3 regions of the Pseudomonas sp. AC229 genome follow, and region 2 is predicted to be linked to each of the others. Evidence: predicted binding sites of a transcription regulator. Region 2 holds the regulator's gene; each other region holds the start of a gene.
The links. The regulator sigma-54, encoded in region 2, starts transcription at its own class of promoters, with help from an activator protein. The targets are predictions, from matches to a motif close to ANTGGCATNNANNTTGCTNT.
Positions count from the first base shown of each region.

Region 1: a site for sigma-54 is predicted at 1,282-1,301, ahead of AC0IW7_RS23540 (circularly permuted type 2 ATP-grasp protein). Genes of this name have one in related genera too.
Region 3: a site for sigma-54 is predicted at 1,445-1,464, ahead of glnA (glutamate--ammonia ligase). Genes of this name have one in related genera too.

Region 1 covers NZ_CEEDHK010000022.1:10,681-12,892, reverse strand. Annotated here, with positions in the region: gene AC0IW7_RS23540 (circularly permuted type 2 ATP-grasp protein) at 1-1,248, opposite strand, end outside; gene AC0IW7_RS23535 (type 1 glutamine amidotransferase) at 2,085-2,212, opposite strand, start outside.
Region 2 covers NZ_CEEDHK010000001.1:387,201-389,412, reverse strand. Annotated here, with positions in the region: gene ptsN (PTS IIA-like nitrogen regulatory protein PtsN) at 1-46, opposite strand, end outside; gene hpf (ribosome hibernation-promoting factor, HPF/YfiA family) at 61-369, opposite strand; gene AC0IW7_RS01740 (RNA polymerase factor sigma-54) at 495-2,006, opposite strand; gene lptB (LPS export ABC transporter ATP-binding protein) at 2,166-2,212, opposite strand, start outside.
Region 3 covers NZ_CEEDHK010000021.1:17,566-19,777, reverse strand. Annotated here, with positions in the region: gene glnA (glutamate--ammonia ligase) at 1-1,348, opposite strand, end outside; gene thiI (tRNA uracil 4-sulfurtransferase ThiI) at 1,680-2,212, shown strand, end outside.

The DNA of each region.
Region 1 (2,212 bases), on a different contig from region 2:
GCCGTTTTCGACAAAGGTCGGGCACGTTGAGAGGCACAGCGTCGGTTGCGCGATGTACGCCTCGGGGCGCGCGATCAACCGCGCGCGGAAGGTTTCGATTTCTGCCCTGCTGGCGGCCGGCCCGACCAACATGCCGTAGCCGCCGGAGCCTTGGGTTTCCTTGACCACCAAGTGTTCCAGATTGGTCAGCACGTGCTGCAACTCCACCGGCTTGCGGCACTGGAAGGTCGGCACGTTTTTCAGAATCGGTTCTTCGTCGAGGTAGAAGCGGATCATTTCGCCGACAAAGGGGTAAATCGATTTGTCATCCGCCACGCCCGTGCCGATGGCGTTAGCCAGCACCACATTGCCGCTGCGGTACGTCGACAGCAGACCCGGCACACCGAGCATGGAGTCGGGGTTGAATGCCAATGGGTCGAGGAAGGCGTCGTCCAGACGGCGGTAGATCACATCCACCTGCTTGGCGCCGGCGGTGGTGCGCATAAAGACTTTGTCGTCGCGCACGAACAAGTCGGCGCCTTCAACCAGCTCCACGCCCATTTCGCGGGCCAGAAACGCGTGTTCGAAGTACGCACTGTTAAAGCGCCCTGGCGTCAGCACCACCACGTTGGGGTTATCCAGCGGGCTGGAGCTCTTCAACGTGTCGAGAAGCAAATTGGGGTAGTGATCGATGGGCAGCACGCGCTGGGCGGCGAACAGCTCGGGGAACAGGCGCATCATCATTTTGCGGTCTTCGAGCATGTAGCTCACGCCGCTGGGGGTGCGCAGGTTGTCTTCGAGCACGTAGTACGTGCCGTCGCCGTCGCGCACCAAGTCGACGCCCGAGATATGCGCGTACAGATCGCGGTGCAGATTCAGCCCCTGCATCGCCAGTTGGTAACCCTCGTTGGCCAGCACCTGCTCGGCCGGAATGATGCCGGCCTTGATGATGCGTTGGTCGTGGTAAAGGTCGGCGAGAAACATATTCAATGCCTGCACCCGCTGGATGCAGCCGCGCTCGACAATGCGCCACTCACTGGCCGGAATGCTGCGCGGAATGATGTCGAAGGGAATAAGCCGCTCGGTGCCTTGGTCGTCGCCGTACAAGGTGAACGTGATGCCAGCGCGGTGAAACAGCAGATCAGCTTCGCGGCGGCGCTGCGCCAGCAACTCATCCGGGGTGTCGGCCAACCAGCGCGCGAACTCCCGGTAATGCGGACGGCATTCGCCGTTCGCCAAGTACATCTCGTCATAAAAGGTGCGGGTCATGCCGTACTCCTTGTCACCCGGACGTGCATAGGTATTGCAAAGCCCGAGCCATCCGTCTTATTCGTTAAGTATCAATGACTTGAAAATAAGACACTCACCCTGCGCACCAGAATCGCGCATTCCTTGACTCACCGTGCGTGGCCACGCCCCGTTGGGCGGCACCCGTGAAGATAGCCGCTTCGCTTGGGTGTTTCCCTATGACCAGCGTAGTCGGGGTTGATTGCAACTAAATATGGGGGGGCTCTGAAGATCGGCGCGGTCGACGGTTGGGAATCCAGGCTCAGTCACGTAATGGTGCTCGCCATGCAAGCCTGGATCCCGAATCGTCGGACCGCCGCCTTCGCGAGGATGACGGTGGTTTTGAGGGATGGCCGTGTGTCAACTGACGCATTGCAGGTGTACAGAAATTCCAAACTAAACCTCCGTCATTCCCGCGAAAGCGGGAATCCAGTATTTCGGAAGGATCGCCTTTCCCTGAACGACTCTGGATCCCCGCGTTCGCGAGGATGACGGAGGTTTTGAGGGATGGCCGTGTGTCAACTGACGCATTGCAGGTGTACAGAAATTCCAAACTAGACCTCCGTCATCCTCGCGAAAGCGGGGATCCAGTATTTCGGAAGAATCGCCTTTCCCTGAACGACTCTGGATCCCCGCGTTCGCGAGGATGACGGAGGTTTTTAGTGCTGGCGGTGTTCTTGATGACGATTCGCAGGAGTACAAAAATTCCAAACAAAACACCCGTCATCCTCGCGAAGGCGGCGGTCCGACGATTCGGGATCCAGTATTTCGGAGGAATCGCATTTCCCTAAACGAATGTGGATCCTCGCCCGCCCCACCTAACCAAACGCCAACCCCAACCACCGCCGATAAAACCCCTCCGCCACCGCATTCAGCGCCGCCACCTTCTGCGGCAAATCCTCAAGCATTTTGCGTTTCGACTGCTGACTCGGCTGGGTCTCATCCA
Region 2 (2,212 bases):
CCACGAGGGAGCGGCCGGGGGTCAGGATATTTTCAAGTCGAATCATGGGTTGGGATGGTGTCAGCGAGCTGTGGCGCCTTGCAGGCGACCCAGTTGCTTTTCCTTATGTTTGATAAGTTGGCGGTCGAGTTTGTCGGTGAGTAGATCGATGGCTGCGTACATGTCGTCATGTTCGGCGTTGGCGACCACTTCGCCCCCGGCGATGTGCAAAGTCGCTTCGATTTTCTGCTTGAGCTTCTCGACCTCCATGGTCACTTGCACGTTGGTGATCTTGTCGAAGTGGCGTTCCAATCGACTGAGCTTCTCGTCGATGTAGTCGCGTAGGGCGTCGGTCACATCCAGCTGATGTCCACTGATGTTGACTTGCATACCGCTTTCTCCTTATTGCCGTGTGTAAGAGACAAGCTAACGGGCTTGTCGCCGGAACACTTTGGCCTTGGATCAGTGTAGCCGTCTTGCCAGAGCGAGGTTCGCAGGCGAACCGGGTCAGGCGTTTACATCAGTCGCTTACGTTCACTGGAAGGCGCTATCCCGAGGGATTCGCGGTATTTGGCGACTGTGCGACGGGCTACCTGAATGCCCTGTGCCTCCAGTAAACCAGCGATCTTGCTGTCACTCAACGGCTTTTTCGCATTTTCCGCAGCAACCAGTTTTTTGATGATTGCGCGTATCGCCGTTGACGAGCATTCGCCGCCTTCGGAGGTGCTGACGTGGCTGGAGAAGAAGTACTTCAGCTCATAAATGCCACGCGGGGTGTGCATGAATTTTTGCGTGGTAACGCGCGAGATCGTTGATTCGTGCATGCCCACTGCTTCGGCGATGTCATGCAGAACCAGCGGCTTCATGGCCTCGTCGCCGTAGTCGAGGAAGCCGCGTTGGTGCTCGACGATCTGGCTGGCCACTTTCATCAGTGTTTCGTTGCGGCTTTGCAGACTTTTGATAAACCAACGCGCCTCTTGCAGCTGATTGCGCATAAAGGTGTTGTCGGCGCTGGAGTCGGCGCGGCGAACGAAGCCGGCGTATTGCGGATTAACCCGCAGCTTGGGCATCGCTTCCTGATTCAGCTCCACCAGCCAGCGGTCGTTGTGCTTGCGCACGATCACGTCGGGCACCACGTATTCCGGCTCGCTCGCTTCAATCTGCGAACCCGGGCGCGGGTTAAGGCTTTGAATCAGTTCGATGACCTGACGCAGCTCGTCTTCCTTGAGCTTCATGCGGCGCATCAGTTGGCTGTAATCGCGGTTGCCGAGCAGGTCGAGGTAATCGCCGGCCAGGCGCTGCGCTTCGGGCAGCCACGGCGTTTTCGCTGGCAGCTGACGCAGTTGCAGCAACAGGCACTCACGCAGGTCGCGCGCGCCGATGCCTGAGGGTTCGAATTGCTGGATGCGGTGCAGCACGGCTTCGACTTCGTCGAGCTCGATATCCAACTCGGGATCGAACGCCTCCAGCACTTCTTCGAGGGTTTCTTCCAGGTAGCCTTGGTCGTTAATGCAGTCGATCAGGGTGACCGCAATCAGGCGGTCCTTGTCGGACATCGGCGCCAGGTTGAGCTGCCAGAGCATATGGCTTTGCAAGCTTTCGCCAGCCGAGGTGCGGGTGGTGAAATCCCACTCGTCATCGTCGTTGGATGGCAGGCTGCTGGCACTGGTTTGGTAGATGTCTTCCCACGCCGTGTCGACGGGAAGCTCATTGGGAATGCGTTCGCCCCATTCGCCGTCTTCCAGATTGTCGACGGTAGGTGCCGAGGTTTCCTGGTAGCTGGTGTCTTGGTAGGACTCTTCGTTGTTCGGCGCGGGCGGCGCGCTTTCGGCGCCATCGGCCAGCGGATCGCTGTTATCGAAGTCCTCGCCTTCTTCTTGGCGTTCGAGCATGGGATTGGACTCCAGCGCCTCCTGAATCTCTTGTTGAAGATCCAGTGTGGACAGTTGGAGTAAGCGGATGGCTTGTTGCAGCTGCGGTGTCATCGTCAGCTGCTGGCCCATTTTTAGGACGAGCGATGGTTTCATGGAGGGGGCTTAAGACCTTATTCGCCGGCGCATACGCGCTTCCACAACGAGGGCGCCGAAGCGCCACCAGGAAGCAAATTATATGCCTAAGTCTGAGGCGTTTGCCTAGTCCTCAATCGAAGTCTGTAGTGCGCATCTGATTGCGGCTACAGAACGCTCTTAGAGGCGGAATTCGTGACCCAGGTAAACCTCTTTCACCAACTGGT
Region 3 (2,212 bases), on a different contig from region 2:
CTTCTTCGCTCTTCAGCTCGATGTAGGCATCGATGAAGTCGTCGCTGAACACGCCGCCTTTGGTCAAGAACGCACGGCCCTTGTCCAACTCTTCCAGAGCTTCTTTCAGGCTGCCGCACACTTGTGGGATCAGCTTGCCTTCTTCTGGTGGCAGGTCGTACAGGTTTTTGTCCGCAGCATCGCCAGGGTGGATTTTGTTCTGGATGCCGTCCAGGCCAGCCATCAACAGCGCGGCGAACGCCAGGTACGGGTTAGCAGCCGGGTCCGGGAAACGTGCTTCGATACGGCGGGCTTTCGGGCTCGACACGTAAGGAATGCGGATGGAGGCGGAGCGGTTGCGAGCCGAGTAGGCCAGCATTACCGGTGCTTCGAAACCTGGGACCAGACGCTTGTACGAGTTGGTCGACGGGTTGGTGAAGCCGTTCAGAGCCTTACCGTGCTTGATGATGCCGCCGATGAAGTACAGAGCGGTGTCGGACAGGCCGGCATAGCCTTCGCCGGAGAAGGTGTTCTTGCCATCTTTGGAGATGGACATGTGTACGTGCATACCCGAGCCGTTGTCGCCGTACAGAGGCTTAGGCATGAAGGTCGCGGTTTTGCCGTAGGCATCGGCCACGTTGTGTACGCAATACTTCAGGGTTTGAACTTCGTCAGCCTTGGCAACCAGGGTGTTGAACTTCACGCCGATTTCGTTCTGGCCGGCAGTCGCCACTTCGTGGTGGTGAACTTCGATGACCAGGCCCATTTCTTCCATGGCATTACACATGGCAGTACGGATTTCGTGGTCGTGGTCGACGGGTGGAACCGGGAAGTAGCCGCCTTTGACGCCGGGGCGGTGGCCTTTGTTGCCGGTTTCGAAATCGCTGTCGGTGTTCCAGGACGCTTGTTCAGAGATGATTTTGAACATCGAGCCGGAAATGTCGGACTTGAATTTCACTTCGTCGAAAACGAAGAACTCAGGCTCCGGGCCTACGAATACGGTGTCGCCAATGCCGGTCGACTTGAGGTATTCCTCAGCGCGAGCAGCGATGGAGCGCGGGTCACGGTCGTAGCCTTGCATGGTCGACGGTTCGATGATGTTGCAGACCAGAATCAGGGTCGGCTCTTCGGTGAACGGGTCGAGAACGGCAGTGCTGTCTACTGGCAGCAGGATCATGTCGGAGGCTTCGATGCCTTTCCAGCCATGGATCGAGGAACCGTCGAACATTTTGCCGACTTCGAAGAATTCGTCGTCAAGGGCGTCACGGGCCGGCATGGTCACGTGGTGCTGCTTGCCTTTGGTATCGGTGAAGCGCAGGTCAACCCACTTCACGTCGTGATCTTTGATTAGTTGAAGCGCCTTCGACATGGTGTCCTCCAGATGGTGGGGCGTTGTGATTTTTTAGCCCCAAATAAAACGGTGAAGCCGGGCGGCATAGTCCGCCAGGGCAACCTGCCTCACAAGGGAGCAAATTGCATGCCAGTGCCCCGAAGTGGGTTTGCTGCCCGAAAGTCAGGCGCTGCGGGGGCTGCACGTTAAAAGAACGAGGCGTCGCGCACCAAAATGAATCTCGCGCGAAAGGTCGTGATGCATTTTGGTGCGTGCCGGATCTTTCTACGCATTGCCTGGTTAAACCTTGAGCAATTTCCGCTATAATCCGCGCCCCTTAATTTAGGCCAGGCTCGCGCGCGCTGTTTTCATGAAACTTATCGTCAAAGTCTTCCCCGAGATCACCATAAAAAGCCGGCCGGTGCGCACGCGCTTCATCCGCCAGCTCACGAAGAATATTCGTGCGGTGATGCGTGACCTGGATCCGAATCTCGTGGTTGACGGCGTGTGGGACAACATCGACGTCGAAACCCGTCTCACCGAGCCCAAGGTTCTGGCCGAGCTGAAACAGCGCCTCTCGCGTATCTCCGGCATCGGTCAATTCCTGGAAGTGAACGAATACCCGTTGGGCGATTTCGACGACATGGTCGAAAAATGCAAAGCCCATTTCGGCGATCAACTAGCCGGCAAGGTTTTCGCCGTGCGCTGCAAGCGCGCCGGCAAACACAGCTTCAGTTCGATGGATGTCGAGCGTTATGTCGGCAGCCAACTGCGTCGCCAGTGCGGCGCTGCCGGTATCTCGTTGAAAGACCCCGAGCTGCTGGTGCGCATGGAAATCCGCAATCAGCTTCTCTATATCATCCACAGCCAGCACGAAGGCCTGGGCGGCTACCCGCTCGGCGC